DNA from 2 places in the Shewanella sp. AC91-MNA-CIBAN-0169 genome. Region 2 is predicted to be linked to the other one. Evidence: riboswitches for the same ligand, from Rfam matches in the RefSeq annotation. Region 2 holds a riboswitch; the other holds the start of a gene.
What was found. A riboswitch is a leader RNA that binds a small molecule or an ion and turns the genes downstream of it on or off. The one in region 2 is predicted to bind molybdenum cofactor.
Positions count from the first base shown of each region.

Region 1: another riboswitch for molybdenum cofactor. It lies ahead of moaA (GTP 3',8-cyclase MoaA); the one in region 2 lies ahead of moaA (GTP 3',8-cyclase MoaA).

Region 1 covers NZ_JBEOPM010000021.1:41,689-56,969, forward strand. The annotation lists gene modA (molybdate ABC transporter substrate-binding protein) at 1-342, opposite strand, end outside; gene moaE (molybdopterin synthase catalytic subunit MoaE) at 382-852, opposite strand; gene moaD (molybdopterin synthase sulfur carrier subunit) at 854-1,102, opposite strand; gene moaC (cyclic pyranopterin monophosphate synthase MoaC) at 1,167-1,643, opposite strand; gene moaA (GTP 3',8-cyclase MoaA) at 1,731-2,711, opposite strand; molybdenum cofactor riboswitch at 2,699-2,831, opposite strand; gene AAEY98_RS16700 (electron transfer flavoprotein-ubiquinone oxidoreductase) at 3,068-4,717, shown strand; gene AAEY98_RS16705 (methyl-accepting chemotaxis protein) at 4,936-6,849, shown strand; gene AAEY98_RS16710 (DUF4870 domain-containing protein) at 6,916-7,275, opposite strand; gene AAEY98_RS16715 (MOSC domain-containing protein) at 7,332-8,024, opposite strand; gene AAEY98_RS16720 (PfkB family carbohydrate kinase) at 8,318-9,163, opposite strand; gene AAEY98_RS16725 (coproporphyrinogen III oxidase family protein) at 9,253-10,590, opposite strand; gene yqfB (N(4)-acetylcytidine aminohydrolase) at 10,866-11,195, opposite strand; gene AAEY98_RS16735 (AraC family transcriptional regulator) at 11,263-12,132, opposite strand; gene AAEY98_RS16740 (iron-containing alcohol dehydrogenase) at 12,386-13,549, shown strand; gene AAEY98_RS16745 (DMT family transporter) at 13,814-14,146, opposite strand; gene AAEY98_RS16750 (EamA family transporter) at 14,487-15,281, opposite strand, start outside.
Region 2 covers NZ_JBEOPM010000028.1:2,532-17,812, forward strand. The annotation lists gene AAEY98_RS18780 (ABC transporter ATP-binding protein) at 1-595, opposite strand, end outside; gene modB (molybdate ABC transporter permease subunit) at 576-1,256, opposite strand; gene modA (molybdate ABC transporter substrate-binding protein) at 1,256-2,104, opposite strand; gene moaE (molybdopterin synthase catalytic subunit MoaE) at 2,144-2,605, opposite strand; gene moaD (molybdopterin synthase sulfur carrier subunit) at 2,607-2,855, opposite strand; gene moaC (cyclic pyranopterin monophosphate synthase MoaC) at 2,920-3,396, opposite strand; gene moaA (GTP 3',8-cyclase MoaA) at 3,488-4,468, opposite strand; molybdenum cofactor riboswitch at 4,456-4,588, opposite strand; gene AAEY98_RS18815 (MFS transporter) at 4,859-6,034, opposite strand; gene AAEY98_RS18820 (aldo/keto reductase) at 6,929-7,918, opposite strand; gene AAEY98_RS18825 (alkene reductase) at 7,967-9,070, opposite strand; gene AAEY98_RS18830 (hypothetical protein) at 9,207-9,902, opposite strand; gene AAEY98_RS18835 (type 1 glutamine amidotransferase domain-containing protein) at 9,996-10,673, opposite strand; gene curA (NADPH-dependent curcumin/dihydrocurcumin reductase) at 10,683-11,720, opposite strand; gene AAEY98_RS18845 (iron-containing alcohol dehydrogenase) at 11,733-12,890, opposite strand; gene AAEY98_RS18850 (NAD-dependent succinate-semialdehyde dehydrogenase) at 13,243-14,634, opposite strand.

The DNA.
Region 1 (15,281 bases), on a different contig from region 2:
TTGGGTAAAGCCCGCTTGATGTAACCGCTCAATATAATCTTCATCGGCACTGAGCATCATCTCAAACGGTGCACCATGCTGAATTTGGGTGACAAAATTACCCGAAGAACCATAACTGATCCGCAGAGCCAAACCCGTTTGCTGCTGAAAACGTATCGCTATCTCATCTACCGCAAATTTAATGTTAGCAGCCGCAGCAATGGCCGGAGCATCACTCGCGACACTTGCAGAACTAAACCCTACGGAACTAACAATGGCAAAGAATAATGCGATAACGCCAGCCCGGAATCGGGGTAGATATGAGTATGAACGCTGAGTAATGTTGGCGTTAATGAAAGACATTGAGGGTTTATCCTTGCTATGTACGAGCCATATAGACGATTACTTTTGCCACATTTTGGCTGCTTGCTGATCGCTATCACGCGCTTCAACCCACTTAGCGCCAGTATCACCTGCTTCAAGCTTCCAAAAAGGCGCTTTCGTTTTTAAAAAATCGATTAAAAACTCACATGCCGCAAAAGCCGCTTTACGATGAGCACTGGTTACACCAATAAACACAATTTGTTCGCCGAGCGACAACGTACCCACTCGATGAATAATCGTCACTTTATTTAAAGGCCAACGTTCACAAGCCTGTTGGCTAATCTGCAGTAATACTGATTCAGTCATACCAGGATAATGTTCGAGGGTTAAGTCAGTTACAGCGCTGCCATCATTAAAGTCTCGTACTTTGCCAACAAAATTAACCACGGCACCGTCCTGATTATCACAGGCAAGTAAGGCGTACTCATCAGCGACACTAAAGTCTTCCGTATGGACTCGTACAACAATTTGGTTGCTATGATGTTCCATATTATCCCCCTGTGACAGGAGGGAAAAAGGCCACTTCATCGCCATCATTTACAGGTGAATCCCACTGACTCATGGTTTGATTAATCGCCACCAGCAATTTGTCTGATGCCAACACTTTGGCCCATTTATCATCAGTAGCGGCAAGCGCTGCACGTAATGCTTCTGCAGTATCAATATTATCGCCACTGTGTTCAACTTTAGCGGTGCCTAATAACTCACGGATTTGCGCAAAAAATAACACTTGGATCATAGTGGTCTCTCAATGCATTTATTCATAACAAATATTGGGTTTATGTTAGTTCGTAATGGCCGAATTAGACTTTAAAATGACCCGATTTCCCGCCGCGTTTTTCAAGCAAACGAACTTGAGAAATAATCATGTCTTTTTGTACGGCTTTACACATGTCGTAAATGGTTAAGGCTGCCACAGAAGCTGCTGTTAGCGCTTCCATTTCAACACCGGTTTTACCCGACAACTTGCACAAACTGGTAATGCGCACGCGGTTATGATCAGGCTGAGCTTCAAGCTCCACCTCAACCTTAGTCAACATTAGAGGGTGACATAATGGGATCAAATCAGATGTTTTTTTAGCCGCTTGAATACCGGCAATACGTGCGGTAGCAAATACATCACCTTTGTGATGGCTGCCATTCATGATCATGGCTAAAGTATCCGCGGCCATATCAATAAAAGCTTCAGCGCGGGCTTCGCGCTCAGTGACGGCTTTTTCAGTCACATCGACCATATGGGCATTGCCATCGGCGTTAATATGGGTAAAACAATTGCTCATGCTTTTTTACTGCCTTAATCAAATTCAATGTCCATCGACTGAGCGCCACATGTATTGCCGCGTCAGTCGGTTTAACTCAATAACGGCTTAACCACCAATAGAGGCAAGGTGTTGAGTCACACCTGTAATGCCTTGATGTAAAAAGTGGGTTTCTTTTTTCTGCGCTAATTGACCGTGTAAGCGGCTAATTAATTCATCTCGCTGCGAAGGGTTTTGTATTAAATCGCGTAAATCGACGCCATTTTCAGTAAACAAACATAAATGTAATTTACCCTTTGCAGAAACTCGTAAGCGGTTACAGCTGGCACAGAAATTCTTGGCGTAAGGCATAATTAATCCAATACGACCTTGATAATCTGCATGGCTGAAGTTTTGCGCAGGACCATCATCAACACTTGGCAAGTCATATAACCAGCCTTCTCGCTCAAGTTGTTTTTTAATGTCTACACCCGCCAAATGATGCGCATTGAAGTAGTCGTGACCTAAACCGGTTTCCATTAATTCAATAAAACGTAAATCAATAGGCGTGTTTTTAATCCACTGTAAAAAACGCGGTAAATCTTTGTCGTTTAAGCCTTTCAATAATACTGCATTGACTTTAACTCGCTCAAAACCCGCTTCAAGAGCCGCGTCAATACCGCGCATTACTTGGTCGAACTTATTTTCGCCAGTAATTTGATAAAACATTTTAGGATCTAAGCTATCAACAGACACATTAATGCGCCGTAAACCTGCGTCATACCATTCTTTGGCATGTTGCTGTAAACGGTACCCATTGGTGGTCATCGCTACGGTATTAATATTGGGATTGTCGGCAACGATCCGCACAATATCTGTGAAATCCTTGCGTAGAGTGGGCTCGCCACCAGTGATACGAACTTTTTGTGTGCCTACCTCACCGAAACCGGCAACCAGATTTTCAATCTCGTTGAGGGTTAAGAAGGTAGGTTTACCATCCGGACGATAACCGTCGGGTAAACAATAAGTGCATTTGAAATTGCAAACATCAGTAACTGACATCCGCAAATAGTGAAATCGTCGACCAAAGCTGTCTTGTAGTTGGGACATGTTAACCTTTCCAAGTGTGGGAGGTGAGTGCATTTCTTTACTCACCCCGGTGGCAAAATTACCACGGCTAACTGCCCATATCATTGACGTAGGGCAAAAAGCTCGGAGAACCGTCAGATCCAATTATAGGCCTAAATACCGTTTTACAAATACCCCTTTAGGTGAATATCTTAGCTTGAAAGACTATATCGTTATCTATTTGTGACTCGACTCACGCTAACAAGATTGAGTTTGCCACTGTGACAAACGTTCATTTTGCGGTAAGGTGAGTAAAGGATAAACGATCGTTTACTTATTTTAATCGTTATAAAAAACAATAAACCCGCAATGAACGGGAAACTTTGAAAGGTGAGAAGATGGAACGCGAGTCAATGGAGTTCGACGTAGTAATTGTCGGTGCTGGCCCTGCAGGTTTGGCGACCGCTTGTCGTTTAATGCAAATATCTAAAGATGCCGATAAAGAAATCACTGTTTGCGTGGTAGAAAAAGGCTCTGAGGTTGGTGCTCATATTTTATCGGGTGCCGTATTTGAACCCGATGTACTGGACGAATTATTTAATGATTGGCGTGATTCAGACATCCCGCTAACCACCAAAGTCACTCATGACGAAATCTACCTGCTAAACTCAGAGACAAAATCTCGCTTAATGCCCAACAGCTTAGTGCCTAAAACAATGCACAATGATGGTAACTACATTATTAGTGTGGGTAACTTAGCTCGCTGGTTAGCCAACCGAGCTGAAGCCATGGGCGTAGAGATTTTCCCAGGTTTTGCAGCCAGTGAATTACTGTTTAATGAAGATAACAGCGTTAAAGGCATTTTAATCGGTGATATGGGTGTTGGCGAAAATGGTCAACATAAAGACAGCTATATGCCGGGTATGGAATTGCATGCCAAATACACCGTATTTTCAGAAGGCTGCCGTGGCCATTTAGGTAAACAACTGATCCAAAAATACCATTTAGACAATGGTAAAACGCCACAGCATTATGGCTTAGGCTTTAAAGAAATTTGGAAAATCCCTGCAGAGCAACATCAACAGGGTAAAGTGGTTCATACCGGTGGCTGGCCTCTCGTGGATGGCTCATCTGGTGGTGGATTCCTATACCACATGGAAGACAACCAAGTTGCTGTTGGGTTAATTATTGATTTAAACTATAAAAACCCTCATCTCAGTCCATTTGATGAGTTTCAACGCTATAAAACACACCCAGTGATTGCCGAAACATTAACTGGCGGTGAGCGCTTATCCTATGGTGCTCGCGCCCTTGCCAAAGGCGGCTTAAATTCATTACCTAAAATGAGTTTTCCTGGTGGTTTAATCATTGGCTGTAATGCGGGTACGCTTAACTTTGCCAAAATCAAAGGCACGCATACGGCAATTAAAAGCGGTATCATCGCGGCAAAAACCTTAGGCGAAGGCTTAATTGCCGGGCTTGAAGGCGGCAAAGATCTCGACTGCTTCCAAGACCGCTTCGAAAAAAGCTGGCTACATGAAGAGCTTTATAGCTCGCGCAACTTTGGTCCTGCAATGCATAAGTTTGGCACGCTAATCGGTGGCGCCTTTAACTATATCGACCAAAATTGGTTTGGTGGCAAGTTTCCAGTGACGTTTAGAGACACGACCCCAGATTACGCCACGATGGGCTTAGCTAGCGATTACAATAAAATTGACTATCCTAAACCTGACGGCAAGTTGAGTTTTGATAAGTTATCGTCGGTATATCTGTCGAATACTTTTCATGAAGAAGATCAGCTGTGTCATTTACATCTAAAAGACCAAAGTATCCCAATATCGGTTAACTTAGTTAAATTTGATGAACCCGCGCAACGTTACTGTCCTGCCGGGGTTTATGAAGTTGTTGAAGCAGCCGGCGACAAAAAGTTTGTCATTAATGGTCAAAATTGCATTCACTGTAAAACTTGTGACATTAAAGACCCAAGCCAAAACATTACCTGGGTCACACCAGAAGGCGGCGGCGGGCCAAACTATCCAAATATGTAAGCGAACCAATAGTTAAAATATTGGCACAGTCAATAAAACGCACTTAAATATAGGTGCGTTTTTTTTGTTTTATCGACTATCATTACCCACATAAAATCAAAACAACCTACACCAAAAGGCTATTTTGCTGACTGAATCAACTTAGCAGCAAAATAACTATCAATTTATTGCCATTGTGTCCGATATACCATAGAGATACTCCCAAGAGGCTGTTGTAGATGAATACACTTACCATTAAGCAAAAAATATTACTGACCGTGACGGTTGCTGTATTGCTATCCACGATCTTAGTCGGATTATTAAGTCAACGAAGTGCAAAACAAGTTGTTGAACAGCGGATGCTAAACTCGGAAATGCCGAGTTTGCTCATGCAAATTCGCAACGAGATCGATCTCGAAATCAGTAGCCTAATGAATGCAGGCGAACAGCTAGCTAATAGTAAAATGTTGCTTGAATGGCTTGAAAATGGCCGACCTGCAGACCAAGAAAAAATTGTTATAGCTGAACTTAATAGCATAAAAAATCAATATGATTTAGCTCAAGCATCTTATGCCGACCGTGAAACCGCGGCATACTACAACCAAGATGGGTTTTTACGCATATTAAACCAACAACAAGATGCTTGGTTTTTTGACTATCGCGATAGTAAGCAAGAGCGAATGCTGAATGTATTCACAGAGCCTAGTAACGGTGATGTTAAGCTCTACATTAATTATCAACAACCTGATGGTCGAGGTTTGGTAGGCCTAGCAAAATCGTTAGATGATATGGTTAATTTACTGGCTTCATTTAAAATTGAAGACAGCGGATTTGTATATTTAGTTGATACTAAAGGTGACGTCAAACTGCACCAAGACACGAGTAAGATCGGTAAAAGCAAACTCAGTAACCTTTACCCTAACGCTAATACTAACCAGCTACTAAACAAAAATGACTTTAACTTAGTTAAAGCAGAAGTAGATGGTCAGCACATGTTAATTGCTAGTAGCTACATTAAATCAATGGATTGGTACTTGGTCGCTCAAGTACCTGAAGCAGAAGTATTTGCCCTGCTACAAGAGTCGGCTTATCAGATATTATTATGGACCGTACTGATCGCTGCGGTATTTATTGCCATTTCAATTGCCGTCGCGGGTTCGGTTAGTCGTCCGATTGCACATATTGCCGAGCTATTTCGTAACATTGGTGAAGGTGAAGGTGATTTACGCCAAAGATTACCAGTTAATGGCGATGACGAAATAGCCCAGCTTGCCCGAGGCTTTAATAGCTTCATCAGCAAAATCCAAGATACTGTAGTCGAAGTTGCCAAAACCAGCGAACAACTAGGTTTATCGGCACTTGATGTATCAAACCAATCTAATCAAACATTAGCGGATAGTCAGTTACAAAAAGACCGTACCATCATGGTTGTTACTGCCATTAACGAAATGGGCGCCACGGTTAACGAAATTGCTAGCAATGCAGCTCAAGCCGCTGTCACCGCTCGTGATGCAGATACTGAATCTGTTGATGGTCAAAAAGTTGTAACCCGTGCGCGTTCGACTATCAATCAATTGTCTAAAGACGTTGAACAAGTCGGTGAAGTGATTGAGTCGCTAGCGACACACACTAAATCAATTGGCAGTATTTTAGATGTTATTCGTGCCATTTCAGAGCAAACCAACTTACTGGCACTGAACGCAGCCATTGAAGCCGCTCGCGCTGGAGAAGCTGGACGAGGCTTTGCTGTGGTTGCAGATGAAGTACGTAACTTAGCTTCTCGCACCGCTGCATCAACCAACCAAGTGCAAAATATGATTGATAAGCTTCAATCAGAAACCAGTCGCGCAGTTAATGCTATGGAGCAATCTCGTAGCCGCTCACTCGAAGGTGTTACAGCTGTCGATGAAGCAAGCCAGTCGTTAAGTGGTATTAGCGAACGCATTGCGCTAATTAGCGATATGAACATTCAAGTTGCTGCCGCCACTGAAGAGCAATCTACCGTGGTTGAAGACATTAATCGTAATGTGACTGAAATCAACGATATCACTCTACGAACAGCAGATACCGCTCACGCGGCTGCAAATGCGAGTAAATCATTGAATCAGTTAGCCAGTCGACTAGATGTCTTAGTAGCCCGCTTTAAAGTGTAATATCTTTAGAAAGCGCTTTAACAAAAACGCCACACATTTGAGTGGCGTTTTTATTTCGAGTTCGGGTTACTTAATAAACCGGATAGTGAGCGGATATTGGTAAGCTATGCCATCGTTGGCTTTAATAATAGCGATAATAGTACAAATAATATCAAGCAATGCTAGAGCTGCTAATAGTATTACTCCCACGCCAATCAAAATTAATATTGCTGACACCATGGCATATATCATTAAGCTCAATTTAAAATTAAGACAGTTCTTGCCGCATTGATTGGCAAACTCAAATTCATCACGCTTCATTAACCAGACAATTAAAGGGCCTAAAACACTTCCTAGCGGAAACACATAACCGGCAAAACTGGCAGCATGGATCAATAACCCCATATCTTTGGCTTGCTTGCTAACTTCGACTATCTGTTCACTCATTTGATATTCCTTATCATGTTGTTTTTATCATATCGTTCTTATCATACCGGGAGGCATTAACTGGCGTTGCCATATAAGCGCATTGCCCAATCTTCTATACTTTGCTGATCCAGCCGGCGTTGCAATGAATTAACCCAACTTTGCGCTAAGCCTTCGCACTCAAGCAATGTCTGATATTGCTCTGCATCAAATTCAGCTAAAAAATAAATCTGCATCGCTTTAGCCACACTGATATCCGTTTTTCTTTCTAGCAAACAGATACTGTCACTCGGACGAATGTCACCTTCAGACAACACTCGATAAAACCAGCCGCACATACGGCTTTCTTGCATGGCTAAGGCAAATTTAGGATGACCAAACTGTAGGTTGAGTTTGAAACACGGTGAACGAGGTTGTGTAACTTGCAAGGTGACATCACCAATTTGGATGATGTCACCAATATTAACCTGTGCTTCATTAAGGCCAACGGTACTGATATTTTCACCCATAGAAGGTGCATCACGAAACGTAGTCATTAAATCCCAGCGGCGATATTGGCCATAATGCTCACGCGGAAAATGATGCAACACTCTATCGAGGCCGCCGTGATGTTTAGGGTCGGCCTCACGATTGCCTATTACGTGGTCAAATTGCACGGTCAACTGCTTAGCGGCATGTTTTTGGTTAATACAACTGGCAACACCGTTATGCATTTGCACTTGGTCGCCTAAATACAGCCCAGAAATACTCTTTACCAATAGCTTACTCATCCAGCATACCCTTGCTTAAGCATGATTATAGAGTGCCAATATACCCAATTTTCAGACAAAAAAAAGCCTTACTGGGGAAGAGTAAGGCCATAAATAAAATGGGAGATAATATAGCAAAAATAATAGCTAAAAATGGTCTGAACCATTCGACGCTATAAAAGTTGTTTAGACGGGCTCATCATATAGGCCAACAATGACACTAAAATGACAAAGCAATATTATTTGAGTTATCCGCACACACTTAACAAATGCACAATGTTCGCCTGCAAACCTTAACTTAACCCGTGTTGGGCTTAGGTTAGATACTGCTTAAGTGCCTTACCAGGAATAGAGCTTTTAGTGGCTACCGCAAATGATGCCCACAACGCACCTTCATGCATAGCATCAGTAATAGACATTTGCTGACATAAACCATGAATAACGCCTGCGGCATAGGCATCGCCAGCACCAGTCGTGTCAACCACATTGGCAATAACGGCTGGCACATGTTGTTCTCCAGCATTACTGTACACCATCGCCCCTTGGTCGCCATCTGTCACAATAAAGTGTTCCAATGCATCACCAGCAATAGCCTGAGCAAACCGCCATGGGTCCTGATTGCAACGACCTTGCATATCGGTAATTGAAGCGATCAACACATGACAAGGACGATTACGTTCATCCTTGGCTAATTGCGATATCACTTTACAGTTAGGGTTACACGCCATCGCATCCGCCGCCCAAGCGCCAGCACCTTTGGCCGATGAATTAATATAAAAAGCATCCCAATGTTGCCAATCTGGTGGCGCAGGAAGTTCAAAAACAGGTCGCTGAGGTCGAATAATGGTTCGTTCACCATCAGGTGTCATCACCAGTAACATCTCACAAGTATTACCAACAAAACGATGTACCAAACGACAATCAAGCCCTAAGGTACTGGCTTTAGCTAAAATCCAGTCGCCTATGTCATCACTACCGACTTCACTTACTAGTGAAACATTATGTTGAGCCCACACTAAACCTAATCCCGTGTTTGCGCCGCCGCCACCTAAACGCAATCCACCATCCTGATAATGAAATCGACCACCCGTTTGTAAGGGCTTATCAAGCATTAAAATGCGATCACAATTGATATTGGCAAGCAAAAGAATATTGGCCATGCAACTCACCTAAAAAAGCGTAGATAAAAAGAGCCTTGAGTATAACAAAAAGGCCGTGATAATCACGGCCTTTGCTAATCTAAACAAGATTACATATCCGTTGCGCCAAGTGGTTGTCGTAATTGGGCGCGCACATTGTCCATGCCGGAGTAAAACTCCTTCATCATCAATAACCCCAACATTTTGCCATTATCAGTTACGATTAATTCGTCTGGATTAACTGGGTCATTTTTAATGGCTCCCATGGCTTTCATTGAGGTCATTTCTTTAAACAACGCAGTGTCTAAATTAACGTTAAAAGTGTCACGGAAATATTTACGCGATAAACGCCCCGAAAACATCCCCAATAAAAATCGATATTGCATCACTTCTTTTAATTGATATTTTTTCTGTTGCTCAACCGCCATACGACCTTCAGCAATACGTTGTTGGTATTTTTTCAGTGAAAAGGTATTCACATATAGCGTGTCATTTAAAAAGCTAAATGAGCCAGAACCAACCCCCAAGTATTCATCAAAATCAATTACATACTCATCAAAACCTTCGTCATTGGTTTTACCAAACGCCCAAGCTGATAATTGAGTATATTGTCCGGTTAAAGTATTTAAAATTTGGCGATACTGATCCATCATTTCGCCCTGAGGGGCAGCTAACGTACCTTTAACACTCTTACGGGTTTGATGGGTGATCATCAATGGATAAGTGGTAATTTGGCGCGGGTCGAGTTTAGACGCCATATCCAGATCGGACTGGATAATCTCCTTGGTTTGGCCACGAAAACCAAAAATCAAATCCACGTTAATGATCGGAAATAGCTCTTTAGCCGCCATAATATTGTCAAAAGTTTGCTGACCTGAGCCAAATTTATCTAAGCGGTCGGTCATTTTTAAAATGCCATCATCGAAGCTCTGTACCCCAATTGACATTCTATCTACTAGGCCTTTTAATTGCTTAAATTCAGGATTAGCCAAATGCTGCGGATCAGACTCACAAGACACTTCTTTAATGCCAGGAAACAGATTTTTTGCATGTTCGATGGTACGAGCTAACTCATCTTCAAGCACGGTGGTCGTGCCACCGCCAATGTACATTGACTCAAACTCATAGCCTAAATCTTTGGCCATTTGAATCTCTTTGCGCAGCGCGACAAAGTATTCGCGTGCTTTATCTTCGCGGAATAAAAAACGGTGGAAAGTACAAAACGAACACAAGGTATGGCAAAACGGAATGTGCGCATACAACATGTACTTTTTACCTTCAACAGGCTTAGGCATGCGGTCTGTAGAAATAGTGTCTAAACGTAAATTTTTATCCACATAATACTGCATGACCCGCTCCATAGAGCTAATCATCCAATTGGGGACGGTAATATTAGATTGATAAGGTTTAATCAACTCCTGGCTGGCTGACTGAATTATTGAAGACATAAAAAATCCTAACTGAATGAGCCCTGAGAGCAAAACCATTGAATAACAAGCGCTAATAAAACACGCATACCGTAAGCAGAAAAACAAAATATCACTTTAGAGATGGCTAAAATGTGAGGTAGCCAATAGATATGCAAACTAGCACGGTTATCATCGCTCATTTGTTAAGCAGATCATGTTTTAGACATTGCTGTTTAGCAATGATGAAAGGATTATCAAGGGAATAAAACAACAATAAACAGCATTGGAAATATTAACTCGCGTTTATTAAAGAGTCACGAGTATGACGCATCAACCAATTTAAATGAAATCATAAACAGGGCTTGCTGATTAGGGTACACAGTTTGTATCAGCTGTTTTAACTCAACCAATGGCAAATTTTCTTGAGTAGCATGAAACTCGTTAATATCATTAAATGCTAATGGCTCAACGGCCAAAATAATGATATCGCACACCTTAATATGGTTTTCGAGCGTAAACACTTCAACCTGACTCCCGGGCCGATAATCATTTTCGCTGGCATCACGAATAGTAATCGTCTTCTGCCCTGATGCGACTAACGGCGTTAAAAACTCAAAAAAAGTAATATGTATGGGGGCTGTCATCATTGGTAACCTTCATTCACACTATGACGTGCCCTCTAGGAGCACATTCGTTAAGCTCAAATCCAAATTATAACCTAGCGCACTCGCCAGGGCTTTGATCAAAGTAGCGTTTAAACTCGCGACTAAATTGAGCCGTACTTTCATAACCCACCTGAGTTGATACCTCTTTTACTTTTAGATTTTGCAACTGTAACAACGCTTTGGCTTTATTAAGGCGAATCTTTTTTAAATATTGTATTGGTGATGAAGCGGTAACTTCTTTAAAGCTACGATGGAATGCCGACGGGCTCATATTCACCAAGCTTGCTAATGTGTCTACTTCAACTGACTCACCATAATGTTTATGAATGTAGTTAAGGGCTTTTTCTACCCTCGATAAACGGGTATGACTTAACGACAACGCATAAAGCGGTGCTGCATTGGGGGAATCCAATAGGCGATATAACAACTCAAGCACTAACGCCTCGCCCATTACTTTTGCTTCTAACGGCGACTGCAACGCTTGTAATAACCGAATAACACTGCAATCCATATCTTCAGTGTTATCAGCAACAAAAAAGCCGCTCTGACGCGATTCGTTTAAATCTTTAGGGATTTGATGATGCTCATCCATTAACCGAATAATGTAATTGAGTTGTACTAAATCAATATCAACCATCAACACCAACACAGGTTCTTCAATACTGGCAAAGGTTTCACATTCTACTGGCAATGGCACTGTCATCACTAAAGAGCGTTGGCGATCGTATTCAAAGGTTTGATTGTCTAAATAAACCCGCTTTTTGCCTTGGCCGACAATAAGCACCCCTTGCGAATAGCACATTGGCCCGCGCGCACCATATTGTGAGCTGCGAAACACATGCACGCCAGATAAATGCGTATCATTGACCCCTTCTTTTGGGGCCAACTGAGCCATTAATGTTGCTATCTCACTCATACCCTTCCTCTCAGAGAAACCTATGGTATCGATACTACCAAAAAAGCAGTAAAAGGTATTAAAATTATCAATAAATAACCATATGCACACAATAAAGATAGGAATAGGTATGAACACGACAGTTCTGTGTATGTTTATTTTGACTCAAAAGGCTATCATAGCCACATGATTTATCGTTGCTGTTGTGTATCATCAATCTATTTACATAATCAGCCACTTATTTGTTTCATCGCTAAACCAAAAGGCACCAATTATGCTTAATTTTGATTATCGTAACCCTACTCATGTTGTTTTCGGTAAAGACCGTATTGCAGAGTTAGACCAACTTGTCCCAGCCAATGCGCGAGTATTAATCACTTACGGTGGCGGCAGCGTACAACGTTTCGGCACACTAGATAAAGTCAAAGCAGCATTAGGTAACCGCACAGTATTTGAATTTGGCGGTATTGAAGCTAATCCTAAGTACGACACACTGATCAAAGCAGTTGAAGTTGCTCGTAAAGAAAACATCGACTTCTTACTCGCTGTTGGTGGTGGTTCAGTGATGGACGGCACCAAATTTATCGCCCTTGCAACTCAGTTTGATGGCGACACGGCAAGCTTATTACATCACGGCTTTACACCAGTTCCAGTGGCGAATGACAAGGTTATTCCACTTGGCGTTATTGCTACCCTGCCGGCTACGGGTTCAGAAATGAACGCCTTTGCAGTCGTAAGCTATCAAGGTGGTAAGTTCCCAGTAAATCACCCATGTGCCTACCCAACATTTGCCATGCTTGATCCTGAATTAACGTTCAGCTTACCAAAAATTCAAGTTGCAAACGGTGTTGTCGATGCGTTTGTGCATGTGCTTGAGCAATATGCGACTTACCCAGTTGATGCCCGCGTACAAGACCGCATGGCAGAAGGTATTATGCGTACCCTCATTGAAATTGGTCCTATCACTGTTGAAGAGCCAACGAACTACGATGCCCGCGCTAACTTAATGTGGAGTGCAACATCTGCCCTAAACGGCATGATAGGCACTGGCGTGCCATTAGATTGGTCTACTCACATGATTGGACATGAGCTAACTGCGCTATTCCATATCGACCACGCACAAACGTTAGCCGTTGTATTGCCATCACTATGGCGTGTGCTGAAAGAGCAAAAACACGCTAAATTAGTGCAATACGCAGCACGTGTTTGGGATATCACTGAAGGTGATGAAGCAAGCCGTGTAGATCAAGCCATTGATAAAACAGAGGCTTTCTTCAAGCAAGTGGGGTTACCAGTACGTTTACGCGATCACGGTGTAACGCAAGAACAACTTAGCCTAGTAGTAGATGCTTTAGAAGCACACGGTATGACGGCATTATCTGAAAGCGGCCAAGTCGATTTAGCTACCAGCCGTAAGATTTTAGACATGGCGTGGTAATAGTGCTTACAACCTAGGCGATCAACCCATTCATCGCTTAGGCTTGAGCTGCTACATCCAAGGCTATGACTAACACTAAACAAAAGGGGCTTAACAATGACTATCATTGCTAAGCCCCTTTTGTTGTGCCTAAAAACGCTGCGCATTAGCACTATTAACGAGAAATGGGTACCGTCGGTTCGAAAAGTGGAGAAAAAAGGGAATAAAAACACAAGGATTCTGCTACGCAATGTCTATGTTATTTGTGATGTACTAACGCTAATACTAATGCGGCGTAACGTTTGAGAATAAATTCATCACAACGACACCAATTAAAATGAACGTCATACCCACCAGCGCACCTAAATCGAGTTTTTGCCCATACATCACCCAAGCGATAGCTGTAATTAACACAATACCCAACCCAGCCCACGTGGCATAAGCAATACCAACAGGAATACCTTTTAGTGCTAAGGATAAAAAATAAAAAGACAACACGTAGCCCACAATAACTACGATTGAAGGCGCCAATTTTGAAAATCCATCACTGGCTTTAAGCGCTGAAGTAGCGACCACTTCAGTTAAAATGGCCACACTTAAAAATATCCAACTTTTCATTTTTCACATTCTACAAAGACAAAATAGCCGGCAAGTATAAAGATTAAACAATAAAAATACAGTCTAGTATTTTATATATCCTTCTGAGTCACTGTACATTTAACAACCACACAATAGGTTGCTAACATTGCCATTTTTAATCGATAACATTGTGGTTCTATACAGAAATAATTGAGCTGGAATTGATGAGCGAGAAGTCACTATTACCGTTTAAGAGATAACATTAAACACACAGCCAGCATAAGCTAGCTGTTGTGGCTCGCAGCACCTTCAGCTATAAGCAAAAGAGAATCTCAATGTAATTAGCAATTGGAACAATCAGTGAGGGTTATAAACAAAGCTACACGCCCATTTCAACGGCTTTTTTAGGCGTGAAACTACTGCCTATTGAGGCAATAATCACCAAACCAATGGCAGACCACTGTAGCAAGGTTAATTGCTCACTTAAAATAATAAATCCAGCCAATGCAGCAATCGCAGGTTCTAAACTCATTAGCACGCTAAAGGCCTGTGTTGGCATATTTCTAAGAGCGATCATTTCCAAAGAATAAGGTAAGGCGCTAGATAACACCCCTACCAATAAACCAAGCGGTAACACTTCCCAGCTAAGTAACGCTAAACCTTGGCTAACGGCGCCTACAGGCACTAACACCACTGCAGCAACAGTCATCCCGAGAGCAACCGTAATACCGCCTGATGCCTGCTTACCAGTACGGGTGCCAAATAAAATGTATCCAGCCCAACATGCTCCCGCCCCCAACGCCATTAATGCCCCGACTAAATCAAGTCCTTGCGAGCTAGATAAATCAGGCAGCAACAGTAAAATCCCTGCAATGGCGCAAGCAACCCAAAACAAATCACTTTTTCGCTTAGAGCTAAATAAAGCCACTGCCAAAGGGCCGGTAAACTCAAGCGCAACCGCAATCCCAAGCGGGATCCGTTCAATGGCCAAATAAAACAGGATATTCATCCCGCCTAAGCACAGGCCATAAATAATAATACTCTGCCAATCTCGACCTTGGGGTAATGCTCGCCATGGACGAAACACCAACCAAAGTACGGCAGCCGCAAAACCTAAACGTAATGCAGTAGTGCCTTCAGGCCCGACCAAGGGAAAAAGTTGCTTTGCTAAAGA
Region 2 (15,281 bases):
GAATGTCGTGCGTCACCATAACGATGGGAATAGACAATTGTTGTTTTAAGTGAGCTAATTCAATATATAAGCGCTCACGAGTTTCTTTATCAACTGCAGAAAAAGGTTCATCAAGCAGCAAAATAGCAGGCTCTCGAGCCAGTGCTCGAGCAAGAGCAACTCGTTGGCGTTGTCCACCGGACAGTTGAGCGGGTAAACGATTAGGAAAACCATGTAAGTTGACACGATCTAACCAATCTAGCGCACGCTGTTTACGTAATGCTTTGGGTATATGGTCAAGCCCAGAAATGACATTATCTAATGCTGATAAATGCGGGAACAAGCCAAAATGCTGCGGCAAATAGCCAATATGCCTTTGCTGAGGGGTCAAAGAAATAGATTGTTGTTCATCAAACCATACCGCATCCCCATAACGAATCTGGCCCTGTTGAGGAAAGGTTAAACCGGCAATCATTCTCAATAAGGTTGTTTTACCGCCACCAGAAGGGCCTACAACGGCTAAAACTTCACCTGCCCGACAACTGAAGTGCGCTTCAAGTGGTATGGGGAATGTTTGTGAAATATCACATGTAAGATCAGCGTTGCGAGGCGCCATGATGCCCTCCTAAACGCCTCGACATACTGGTAGTCAGCGCTAGCGCACTCACAGCAAAAACGAGTAAGACCAAAGACATCATCCCAGCTGAATCAAAATCGAATGCCTGAACACTATCATAAATCGCTATTGAAATGGTTCTGGTTTCACCTGCAATGTTTCCACCCAGCATTAATACCACACCAAATTCACCTAAGACATGGGAAAAACACAATACAACGGCAGTTAATACACCAGGCCAAATCATGGGTAATTCTACTCGAAAAAAAATACGTACACGACTCATACCACAACAAGCAGCTGCGTCGCGAATATCGATAGGAACGGTTTCAAACGCACGTTGTATCGGCTGAACGGCAAAGGGAATATTGACAATAATAGAGGCTATCACTAAACCAGAAAAATGAAACACAAGTTGTTGCCCAGCTAACTGCTCAACCCATTGACCAATGATGCTCTGGTCACCTAAACCCACTAATAAGTAATAACCTATGACAGTAGGTGGCAACACTAATGGCACCATGATTAAAGCCTCTAGCCATGACTTTCCCTTAAACTGGCAGTAGGCTAACTCACGACCAACAAAAATGGCCAGTGGAATGAGTAATATCACCGTAAAACAGCTCAGTTTGACCGACAACCACAGAGCTTGCCAATCCATTAATCCACCTTACGAATAACATGGATGGGTAAATTAAACCCAAATTGAGAGAGAACTTCCTGTGCATCAGGTGATTGCATATATTGATAAAAACGTTCTGCCGTTTTAGAGGCATTGGGCATTAATGCCATCCGTTGATTGATCGGTTGATACAGAGCATCGGGGATCTCGACATAGTTACCACGCTTGATAAACTCAGGCGTTAGCGCCAATGATAATGGTACGATTCCTCCTTGGGTTGATCCACTGATGGTAAACTGGGCGGCTTGTGAGGCATTTTCGCCTAAAATTAATTTAGGCTGCACCGCATCCCATAAACCTTTCGCTTTAAGGACTTCTCGGGCACGCTCACCATAAGGAGCATGATCAGGATTGGCAATCGCAAACCGCGACAATTTACCATCGTTGATTAATTGCGTTAATCCAACTAATTCAGGGTCCAAAATGAGTGGTGATGATTTAGGCGCAGCCAATGCTAATCGACCAATGGCATAAATAATGCTTTTATTTTGAGTCAAGCCAGCTTGATGCAGAATATCAATATAATCTTCATCAGCACTGAGCATTAACTCAAAAGGCGCACCATGCTTAATCTGAGTGACAAAATTGCCTGATGAACCATAACTGAGTCTTACAGATAGCCCCGTTTGCTGCTCAAAGCGTGTGGCAATTTCAGCCACAGCAAACTGAATATTTGCAGCGGCGGCAATAGCTGGTGTGTCACTGGCTATGCTTGCTGAACTAAATCCAACTAAACTAATAATCGCAAGTAACGCCGAGATACCGCCAGTATAAAACTTCAACGAAAGCCGATTAAAAAAATGAACAATGGTATTGATGAAATACATTGAAGATTTACCCTCGCTATTTACGAGCAATATGGAAAATTATTTTTGCCACGTTTTAGCTGCTTGTTGATCGCTATCACGTGCTTCAACCCATTTAGCACCATCGTCACCCGCTTCAAGTTTCCAGAAAGGCGCTTTCGTTTTTAAAAAGTCGATTAAAAACTCACAGGTAGCAAAAGCCGCTTTACGATGGGCACTGGTCACACCAATAAATACAATTTGTTCGCCGAGCGACATCGTACCGAAACGGTGAATAATGGTCACTTTGTTTAATGGCCAGCGTTCACAAGCCTGTTCACTAATCTGCATTAATACTGATTCTGTCATCCCAGGATAATTCTCTAGGGTTAAATCGGTTACCGCACTGCCATCATTAAAGTCCCGCACTTTACCGACAAAATTAACTACAGCACCGTCCTGATTATCACAGGCCAGCAGCGCATATTCATCTGCAACATTAAAGTCTTCGGTGTGCACTCGCACCATGATTTGATTATTCATTCTAACCTCCCGTAACTGGAGGGAAAAAGGCGACTTCATCACCATCGTTTACAGGCGAATCCCACTGGCTCATAGTTTGATTAATCGCGACCAATAATTTATCCGATGCCAACACTTTTGCCCACTTATCATCTGTGGCAGCAAGCGCTACGCGTAACGTTTCGGCGGTATCTATATTGTCGGCACAATGTTCAACTTTAGCGGTACCTAATAGTTCACGGATTTGGGCAAAAAATAACACTTGGATCATAGTAGTCTCTCAACGTATTTATTCATAAAACGTATTTAAATTTACGCTAGTGATAATTAACTGATTAGGCTTTAAAATGCCCAGACTTACCACCGCGTTTTTCAAGCAAGCGGACTTGAGAAATAATCATGTCCTTTTGCACAGCCTTACACATATCGTATATCGTTAATGCCGCCACAGACGCTGCGGTTAAGGCTTCCATTTCGACACCGGTTTTACCAGACAGCTTACACAAACTGGTAATGCGAACACGATTATTTTCAGGTTGAGCCTCTAGATCTACTTCTACTTTAGTTAGCATTAGTGGATGACATAAAGGAATTAAATCTGAAGTTTTTTTTGCGGCTTGAATACCCGCGATACGTGCTGTAGCGAACACATCACCTTTGTGATGGCTACCACTCATGATCATGGTTAAGGTATCTGGTGCCATATCAATAAAGGCTTCAGCACGAGCTTCACGCTCGGTGACCGCTTTTTCAGTAACATCGACCATATGGGCATTGCCATCGGCGTTAATATGGGTAAAACGATCGCTCATACTTTTACAGCCTTATTAAAATTCAATGTCTATCGACTGAGCGTCACTGACATTGTGGGTGTCGTATCAGTTTGATTAGTCTTAAAATAGCTTAACCACCAATTGAGGCAAGATGTTGAGTCACGCCAGTAATGCCTTGATGTAAAAAGTGGGTTTCTTTTTTCTGAGCTAATTGACCGTGTAAACGGCTAATTAATTCATCTCGTTGAGAAGCATCTTGGAGTAAATCACGTAAATCCACGCCATTTTCAGTAAACAAACATAGATGTAATTTACCTTTTGCAGAGACACGTAAACGGTTGCAACTGGCACAAAAGTTTTTTGCATAAGGCATGATTAGCCCAATACGGCCTTTGTAATCTGTATGACTGAAGTTTTGTGCTGGACCATCATCAACATCAGGCAGATCATATAACCAGCCTTCTCGTTCAAGTTGTTTTTTAATATCGACGCCAGCGAGATGATGGGCGTTAAAATAATCACGGCCTAAACCAGTTTCCATCAACTCAATAAAACGTAGATCAATGGGTGTATTTTTAATCCAATGTAAAAAACGCGGTAAATCTTTATCATTAAGACCTTTTAACAACACGGCATTAATCTTGACTCGCTCAAACCCAGCCTCAAGTGCGGCATCAATACCACGCATCACTTGGTCGAATTTATTTTCACCGGTAATTTGGTAAAACATTTTAGGATCTAAGCTATCAACTGACACATTAATGCGTCGCAATCCGGCGTCATACCATTCTTTGGCATGTTGCTGTAAGCGATAGCCATTAGTTGTCATGGCGACAGTATTAATATTAGGATTATCGGCAACAATCCGCACTATGTCGGTAAAGTCTTTACGAAGTGTGGGTTCGCCACCAGTGATACGAATTTTTTGCGTACCGACATCACCAAAACCAGCAACTAAATTTTCAATCTCGTTGAGAGTTAAAAACGTAGGTTTACCGTCTGGGCGATAGCCGTCGGGCAAGCAATAAGTACATTTGAAGTTACAAACATCAGTCACTGACATTCGTAAATAATGAAAACGTCGACCAAAACTGTCTTGTAATTGGGACATGTTAACCTTTCCAAGTGTGGGAGGTAAGTGCATTTATTTACTCACCCCGGTGGCAAAATTACCACGGCTAACTGTCCATATCGTTGACGTAGGACAAAAAGCTCGGAGAACCGTCAGATCTAACTATAGGCCTAGATACCGCAATACAAATACCCCTTAGGTTAATATCTTAGCTAAAAAGGTTATATCGTTTACTATTTATGACTCGACTCACACTGACAAGATTGTGTTTGCTACTGTGACAAAAGCAAATTTTGCGGTAAGGTAAGCAAAGAATAAATGATCGCTTACATATGCCACATTTTTGTGCAAATGAATGTACTCACTCTTATCTCAAAGCGAAAAATATTGATTTTGCATTGAAAATGTCACTAAGGGCCATAATGAAAACTAGCCCTGTAAGGTGCTGAGCATTTTCAAATTCCGGTTTACAATAATCCGATGTACCTCATATATTGCCAAGGCCAGAATCGTAAATCCGGCCGCAACTATGCTCAAGTACTCACTTCCAAGTGTTTGAGATACATGTTTTCCAATGGACGCTGAGAACGAAACGCCTAGATATATAGCTGATGTGTTAAGGCCCAGCACGATGGATGCACTAGTAGGTGCAACTTTGACTAGCTGGTGCTGCAGAGGTACCAAGCAGCTCCAAGCAATCGCTCCCCAGAGCGCAAGTGACAAAATAGATACGAACGTTGAATTGGTAAGATATGGCAACAGTAAGAAGTTTACACTCAAAATCGAGAGCCCGAAAAAGATAATCGGCCTTGTACCCCATCGGTCGGTAAGCCTAACGACGAAAAAAGTTCCAAGGGTAGCCGCAACGCCCCAAACTGCCATTAGAATAGCTAATGTTTTGCCGTCACCACCAGTCGTAGGCATAAGAATTACACTGGCATAAGTATGAACGATATAAGATCCGATCATTAAAAACAATGTTGTTCCTAATAATCCCAGTACTGCTGGTTTCATTACTGAGGCAAGTAAATCCCTGCTCCTTTTTTTTGTGACCGTTCTTGGAATAGGTTCCATTAGAGTTCCAATCCCAATAGCCGCAGCACCAGCCAGTGCAGCAACAAGCCACATACCAAGCCGCCAGTCACCAAAACTCGTTGAAAGAGCAATTCCCAATGGAGCCCCAATCGCGGTTGACGCACTCAATCCAGCTGTAATGATTGCTAATGAACGGCCCCAATGCTCTTGCGCGACTATCGCTGTCGCCGCCGCTCCGGCAATTGGCATAAACAGAGCTCCTCCCAGCCCCCCCATCGCACGACCAGCGATAGCTAATTCTAGAGTTGGCGCCAGTGCTGAGAACACATGGCCTGCAGCAAGAATTAGCATGCCCACAACTAAAATAGGTTTATACGAAAAATTCACCAATAGGATCGCGGCAATAGGTATAACCAGAGCATAAGCTACAGCGAATGCCGCAATCATACTTGCCGCATCACCTACGCTGGTATTAAAACTCGCAGCTACTTCGGGTAGAAGGCCAGCCATAACGAAACTGCCAGTGCCTATGGAAAACATTCCTAACGCTAGGACTAATAGTCTATTCATTGAGTTTTCGAACTCCTGTTACAATTAATTTAGCACTCTGTACCGCAGAGTCACTCGGTTAAAAAAACTGATTTAGACAATAACGTCCTATCAATGGTTAATTCGGTAACTGATAACATTCAAGACACGCTCTTTGGGGAAAACTGTCTGCCCTTTAAGACAAAACGTACATGTCAGCTTCGGAGCAAGCCGGAAACTGTCCAGTGACTAGCAACCCACACGTCACAACATAGATTTGCCAATCATCAATTTCAGTTTACTGCCCCCACTGGCTTTGAGCATTTCCTTCATCAGGAATAACACTACTATAAGTGCCCCTTCTTTTTGTTGGTAAAGCACATCACTTGCTAGCCAGATAATAGGTAGCCGGCATCACAGCCTATAACAAAAACATCAGTACCTAGGGAACTAAGCTAACTAAAGCCTGCAGCAACAGACTTTCTAGCAAGTAGCGCTTGAGGTATAGGCTTCTCCGTAAATGGCTACATTGTCATGTCCACTAGAATCTAACGCAGTGAGCAAATCCTCGGAGAGCTTGACATAATAGATCCGTTCCGCAGGTACCCTAACTCGAAACGATAATTAGTTACGGTCTCTAGGTACTTAGATCTTGAGGTGGCTATCAGCATTTTTGCGGAAGCCATCACAAAGTCATTCTAAGTAGCACGAGGATTTAGCTCTACGAGTTTTAACCCGGTCTTATCCCTGGTGTCACCGAGAAGCTCATTTGACGCCAATAACATTAATCCTCTCATTTTTGTCAGTTCAATAATTAATTTACTGATTAACGGCCATGGTTAACACTTGCGGAGCTCTATTCATCTCTTGCATGCGAGTGTTATTTCGCTGCCTCATACCTTCGAGCTTTGGCACGAGAGATGGCCTTAATGGAGGTTATATATTGACGTGCTGCATCCCCTCAGTAGTATAACGATCGCCGCTAATGGTGCCATTCGGAGCTATTTTACCGAGTATAGAAATATCTTCCTCTGTCAGAGACAATGACCCAGCACCTATATTTTCGTCAATATAACGTTCTGTACGTGTACCGGGAATAGGGATAACGTGCTCTCCTTGCGCCAGAACCCATGCCAAAGCCAACTGTGCCGGTGTACAGCCTTTTGAATCTGAAAACTTAGTTAGCGCATCGATCACGGACAGATTCTTTTGTAAATTATCTCCCTCAAATCGTGGTTGAGAAGTACGTCTAAAGTCATCTGCAGCCATGTCGTCAACAGACCTGATATTACCCGTCAAAAAACCTCGGCCAAGCGGACTGTATGGAATAAATGCTACACCAAGTTCTTTGCAGGTCTGCAATATTCCGTCTTCTGGATCGCGCGTCCATAGAGAATATTCCGACTGCACTGCTGCGATTGGATAAATGGCATGGGCACGGCGCAGGGTAGCGGGTGATACCTCGCTCAACCCTAGGCCACGTACTTTACCTTGTTTAACGAGTTCAGCCATCGCGCCCACAGTATCTTCGATTGGAACAGCTGGATTTAATCGGTGAGCATAGTAGAGATCGATTGTTTCTATACCCAGGCGTTTTAGCGAAGCCTCACAGGCTTTGATCATGTAGGCAGTGGTATTGTCAATTCGGCGTTCCTCAAGCGGGCCATCACGTACAATGCCAAACTTAGTCGCCAGAGTGATTTCGTCGCGGTGTCGGGCGAGAAAGCTACTGAGAAGTTCCTCATTACGGCCAAGACCATAAGTATCCGCGGTATCAAAGAAATTAATACCTTTATCAAGTGCATACTCCAGCGTCGCGAGAGATTGAGATTTATTAGAGGGGCCATAGAACTCAGACATCCCCATACAGCCGAGGCCAATAGCAGAGACAGCGCCCAGTCCAGCGCCAAGATTACGTGATTTCATAGTAGTTATCTTCCTTTTATATTTCAAAATAATAGGTAATTAGCACCATCACCAAGGATCATTCGCAGGCAAGAATGGGTAATCAGTATACCCCGCGGCCCCTCCCCCATATGCCGTCGCGTTGTCAAGCGGATTGAGAGATAAATTAAGCTCTAATCGGGTAACCAGATCAGGGTTGGCAATATAGGGGCGCCCGAATGCAATCAGATCAGCGGTATCATTATGCCGCGCTGCAAAAGCTAGATCTCGGTCATAGCCATTATTAGCCATGTATATCCCTTTGAACCGCTGTCGCAAAATATCTAAATTAAACCCCCCTTTGACTATGCGTGGCCCACGAGTTATTCCCTCAACAACGTGAAGATAAGCCAAATCGATGTCATTGAGTTGGTCAACAAGAGCCTTGAACACCGGTTCGGGGTTGCTGTCGCTAAGGCCATTGGCCGTGCTGATGGGAGATATCCGTAGCCCAGTGCGGCCGCCATTACAAATTGCCGCAACGGCTTTGGTAACTTCAAGAGTCAACCGAATGCGGTTTTCTACCACCCCGCCATAGGCATCAGTACGTCGATTAGCCCCATCACGCATAAATTGATCAAGCAAGTATCCATTTGCGGCATGAATTTCGACACCATCAAATCCTGCTACAAGAGCGTTGTGGGCAGCCTGCTCAAAATCCGCCACTATTCCCGGTAATTCGTCAATACCCAACGCCCTTGGTATCAATGCCGGTTTCTTTCCCCCTGCCGTGAACGCTTCTACATCGGGACGGACTGCAGATGGAGCGACGGGTAGTTCTCCTCCCAACTGCACATCTGGGTGAGAAACCCGGCCAACATGCCAAAGTTGAGCAAATATCCGTCCTCCCTTATCGTGGACGGCCGCAGTGACAGGGCGCCAGCTTTCTATCTGTTCAGCTGTCCAGAGGCCAGGAGTAAAGGCGTAGCCCACTGCTTGTGGTGAAATGTTCAGCCCTTCACTGATTATCAAACCCGCCGATGAGCGCTGTGTGTAATACTCTTGCATCATAGATGTGGCAATACTTTCTGCCGAGCGAGCCCGTGTCAAAGGTGCCATAATTATACGATTTTTCAGGATATAAGGTCCTACAACAACTGGAGAAAACAGGTCGTTTTCAGGGGTATTAATCATATTAACTCCTCATTTCCTGGCAGGCAGGAGAGTGCATTTTTGACTGAGGGAACCAATGCAGGGTCTACGCAAAGGTTTTGCCAAAACCGATTCACCTGATTTTACCCTCTCTGATATAATTGGACATCGCGCCTAGTTACGAATTTTTACGTGTCTTATCCTTGATCTGACCCGACGTGCAGCGTGGATCAGCAGCCTGAAAAGCTGCGATCTCTTCGTCGCCAATAGACAACGGTGCGCAGCCGTGATCTTTCTCGCAAACGAAATCGTATTTGATGCCCGCTGCATGGCAGCTCAAGCACTCACGCCCTTCAAAATTGACAGCATGATCTCCTCGACTCGTGATCGTCGTACTCTTTGCCGTCACATCGAGTGCGAGGAACTCCCAACCATTACTGTCCGGGTAGTATTCTCTTGAGTGCTTGACCATCGCTTCAAACGGAACAAGTTGCATTACAGTACCAACAGGATACTCAGTATCAGAGACACGTTTGGTAAAAATACGGATAGCTTCCTTGAGTTTTTTAGGGTCAGAATGGAATAGAAAGGTATTGCGTACTTTGGGCAAATCATAAATGCAGCTAAACATTTCCGCTGTCACATGGATATCATTGCTGGAACGGATAGGAGCTTCGGCTTGCGTTGGAAAGGCAATGAATAATGCGGCAAACAGGGCCATTACATTAGCCAATATAGACCCAAAGCCAGAACTCAGATGGACTGTTCTCATATGTTTTCTCCTTAATTGAATGTTGTGATAAGCCCATAAACCAGCACGGAAATAATACGGTAACAGTTCCGCCCGGTACAATTTCGGGATGATGGATGACATTGACCGCCCCTTGAAGCCAACCAGAATTCCTATATTTCGGAATATGGAGACGCTTAATAATGAAACAGGGTCAGTCAAGTCAACCTTTTCCGCTTATTTCAACAGCGCAAGGATCTCTTGTGCAGCGGCAGCCGATGAGGCCGGATTCTGGCCTGTGACGAGTTTGTCGTCTCGCAGCACAAAGCTTGCCCAATCAACGTCTTTCTCATAATGGCCGCCATTGGCTTTAAGCATATCCTCAACAAGGAAGGGCACTACGTTGGTCAGGCCAACGGCCTCTTCTTCTGTATTAGTGAATCCTGTCACACGTCGCCCAAAAACTAAGGAGTTTCCGTCGATACCTTGGGTGTGGCGGAATATCGCAGGAGCGTGACAGACTGCCCCAACAGGTAAGTCCGCGGCTGCGAACGCCTCTATTAGGCGTATGCTGTCAGCATCTTCAGCAAGATCCCACAATGGGCCATGCCCTCCAGGATAAAAGATTGCGTCGAACCCTTCTTCAGTCATATCTGACAGCTTCAGCGTATTAGCAAGATGCTCTTGAGTCTCAAGATCCCCCTTAAATCGGCGGATATCATCAGTCTGTGTGTCCGCGTTATCGCTGGAAGGGTCAATTGGAGGTTGCCCTCCTTTGGGCGAAGCTAGAGTGATATCGGCTCCGGCATCCTTGAACACATAATAGGGTGCAGCAAACTCCTCTAACCAGAAGCCGGTTTTTTTACCAGTGTCTCCAAGTTCATCATGAGATGTTAGTATCATCAAAATTTTCATATTATTTTCCTATTTTGTATTGCCAACGCGGATCACCCGCTTTCCAAAATTATCGCCATTAAGAAGGCCTATGAAAGCTTCTGGAGCATTTTCCAGACCATCGATAATCTCTTCGCGATATTTCACCTTACTGCTTTCAACCCACGCGCCCATTTCCTTCGCGAAGTTCGGGTAGAGATGGCCAAAATCGTCAAAGATGATGAAGCCTTGCACCTTAATCTTCTTATGTAGGATTTGACCCATTAGCCAGTTCATTCGATCCGGTCCATCTGGCAGTTCAGTGGCATTATATTGCGATACCAACCCACACACTGGTATACGTGCATTGGAATTCAGGAGGGGAATAACCGCATCAAGAACTTTGCCCCCAACATTCTCGAAATAGACATCAATACCATTAGGACTAGCCTTGGCAAGACGATCTGAGAAGTCACTAGCCTTGTGATCTATACAGTCGTCAAAACCCAACTCATCTACCGCATAAACACATTTTTCAGGCCCACCCGCGATGCCCACTACACGACAACCTAATAACTTACCGATTTGGCCTACTGTTGCGCCGACAGGACCAGTCGCAGCAGCCACAACAATTGTTTCACCGGGCTTAGGCACACCGATCTGCGTCAAGCCTGCCCAAGCAGTAAAGCCGGGCATGCCCAAGACACCGAGCGCCCAGGACGGATGTGCTGGCGATGCACCAAGGTTAGTCAACCCAGTACCATCCGATAGGGCATAATCCTGCCAGCCATTGAAACTGAGTATCCAATCGCCTATTTCAAAGCCATCAACGTTCGAGGTTACAACCTGCGCGACCGTGCCACCAACCATAACTTCGCCGATCTCCACTGGTGCGGCATATGATGGTTCATCACTCATCCGTCCCCGCATATAGGGATCTAGTGATAAATATTCGGTACGCAAAAGCATCTGATTGTCGCCGATAGAAGGGACCATAGCAGCTTCAAGCCTTAGGGTGCTCTTCGTCGGTTCACCTTCAGGGCGTTCAGCCAAAACAAATTTACGATTTACTATTTCAGATTGTGTCATCTTTAATTTCTCCTACAAAGCAGCTTCAAGAATGCGGCGAGCATCATCTGGGGCAATTGCTTTGTTTTCACCAAGTGCTGTCATACCATGGCCCTGCAGTGCTGTAACGATATGATCAATATCATGTGCATCAATGCCGTAGTCGCCTAACCGAGTTTTGATACCCATCTGTTCAAAGAAACCACATGTTGCGTCGATCACAGCATCAATACGCACATCGTCGGACCCTTCGTGGATACCCCAGACATTACTAGCATATTGAAGTAGCTTCTCGCGTTTAGGCCCACGTTGATCATTCATCAGCGATGGCAACACAACAGCTAGCGTTCGAGCATGGTCAGTATCATTCAAGGCGGTAATCTCATGCCCAATCATGTGGCTAGCCCAATCTTGAGGCACACCAGCACCAATCAGCCCGTTGAGAGCCATCGTCGCTGTCCACATCAGATTGGCACGAATGTCATAATTTTCTGGAGTCTCAAGAGCTTTAGGACCTAGATCTATAAGTGTGCGCAGCAGAGATTCAGCGAAGCCGTCTTGGACGTATGCAGCCGCTGGGTAGGTCAGATACTGTTCGATGGTATGGACAAAGGCATCCACCACACCATTGGCAATTTGTCGTGTAGGTAAAGTATAGGTGACCTCCGGATCCAAGACAGAGAAAATCGGGTAGCAATAAACGCTATTAAACGGAAGCTTTGCACCCTTCTCTGGATTTGTAATTACTCCCCCAGAGTTCATCTCTGAACCAGTTGCCGGTAAGGTCAATACTGTGCCAAACGGCAGCGCCTGCTTAATAACAGATCCGCGTGATGTCAGAATTTCCCATGTATCACCATCATACTTTGCCGCTGCTGCAATAAACTTTGTGGCGTCGATGACAGACCCACCACCAACCGCTAGCAGGAAAGTTATTTCTTTTTCACGGATCATCTCTACAGCTTTCATCGCTGTAGCAAAGCGTGGATTTGGTTCAATGCCTCCAAACTCAAGCACTGTTCGCCCAGCTAAAGCCGAACGAACTTGGTCCAGAACACCTGTCCGCTCAGCACTGCCACCGCCATAAAGAATCATCACTTTCGCATCATCAGGGACCTGATCTTTCAGGTCTGCAATGCTATTTTTGCCAAATAATATTCTAGTTGGGTTGTAAAAGTTGAAATTTTTCATACAAATTTCCTTTAGTCTCAATGTGTAGGCGGAAATCAATGTTTCCGTGTGTAGCGTTAGAATATGGGAATAGCCAATGCCTCGCCCAGGCCAAGCACCCTCAAAGGCCATACCCAGCAATTGGACGATGAAGCAAAGATCAAAGTCGTATCGACTATCGGCACGCAAGCTAAAACCCAACTGAATCGAGTTTTTGACCACTAGGCATAAAGCTTGACTAGCTTTACGCTATCGTAAATTCAAAAATAGGGAGCGTAACTGAGTGCAAACAGTTAACTCAGTTACATCAACCCTCTGCTATTCAGCCAGACTATTTTCACCTAAAATTTGCCATTGTTTAGGACTTTTCGGCTTAGAACGGCGCATCGATATCAACCACGGAGATGAGTTTGTGGTTAACGAACTCCTTGATTCCTAGCCCGATCAACTCTCTGCCGTACCCCGAACGTCCGATGCCACCAAAAGGTAGATCCGCCTTAGCCATTGTCGGGTGATTAACAAAAACCATGCCTGTGGAAATTTGCTTTGCTACATCGTAGCCATGATTGGGATCGGCAGTGAAAACTGACCCGCCTAGACCAAATGGTGAATCGTTGGCGATTCGCACAGCATCCGCCTCATCCTTCGCGCGGAACAGCATTGATACTGGACCAAAGAATTCCCAATACCGAGCGGGGTTGTCTTCAGAAATATCGGTCAAAATAGTTGGCTGGACGAAAGCCCCCGAGCTGGGAACCTTTGGTCCTACTTCGGTCGCTGTCGCTCCGTAAGAAACCGCTTGGCGTATCTTATCTTTAATCTCTTCTGCCGCGGCCTCAGAAGACAAGGGAGCTAATGTCGTCGATGGGTCTAATGGATCCCCCACCCTCAGATTAGCAACACCGGCGATGTAACCTTCAAAAAATTGGTCGTAAACGTCATCGACAATGATCATGCGTTTAGAGGACACACAGACCTGGCCACCATTCCAATGTCGTCCAAAAACAGCCCATTTAATAGTTTTCTCCATTTCTGCATCAGCGAGCACAACGAAAGCGTCAGCTCCGCCAAGTTCGAGCGTAGATTTTTTCAACGCTTTACCGGCTTGCGAGGCAATTATTGAACCCGCACCTTCAGATCCGGTCAGTGCAACTCCATGAACGCGTGGATCATTGATGATCGTTTCGATTTGAGCCCTTGTTGCATAAAGGTTTTTAAACGCTCCCTGGGGTAAACCGGCCTCCAACATCAATTTTTCGAATGCCGCTGCGGCCTGTGGCACATTTGATGCATGCTTGAGTAACATGGTGTTACCTGCAGATAATTGTGGCGCGGCAATACGAGCAACTTGGTAGAATGGAAAGTTCCACGGCTCAATTGCCAGTAAAATCCCTAGCGGTTCAGCGGATAATACAGCGTCTCCCTCACTGGGATCCGCTACTGGCAGCTTTTCAGATGCTAACAGCCTCTCTGCATTATTCGCATAATAGTCAAAGATATCTGCTGAAAGAGCGATTTCAGCTTTAGCTTCCGGTATGAGTTTACCCATTTCAATAGTCAGAAGGTTAGCGAAAAAATCAACGTCACGACGTAATATGTCTGCTGTATTGTGCATGACTCGAGCCCGTTCCGAGAAACTGGTTTCTTTCCAAGTCAAAAACGCATTATGCGCATGTTCAATCGCCTGATCTACTTCAGTATTTGTTGCATCTGGAAATGACGAAAGGAGTTCGCCAGTGTATGGATTGAGTGATTCGTAGGCCATTTAAGGACCTCCTCTTGATTAATTACGGCAGTGCTTCAGAACTTGATACGGCTCTCTATTAGCTCTACAGTAGACCGCCTGTCTATGACACAGAGTAAATAAAAAGCCGATAGAACGACTTGTAAATCGCGATAACGGTTTGTTCTGAACAAATAAGCCAACAAACAATAGACCAGTCTACTACATTTAGTCAATGAATTTTCTTAAACAATAAAAAAATCTGTTATTTTTATTGAAGAACAGCTATAGCCTATTTATCTTTCAAGATGAATTTTACAAGCAATATTTGGCAGTTTTGTATAAAATAAATCTCATGAAATGTCATTATTCTTTACAAATAAGAGATAAAGCACTAGAAAGGGAATAGCATGCAGCAAAGAGGATTTTGCTAAACGGTTTATACTTTTTGTTACAAATATAAAGTCGCCTTGTTTAAAAAGCTTCAGTCACTCGCTAACAACCCACAATACGGGAGCGAACATTGAAGAAGTTTCCAGTAACGCATTTCGATTCCCTATAAAGAATCATGTTATCTATTATGCAAAAAGAGAAGATACAGTTGTTTTAGTCGGAGTTATATCATCTGACATGTCACCTCAAAAACATATGATTCGAATGAAAGATATAACCAATGAGCTAGGTATGTG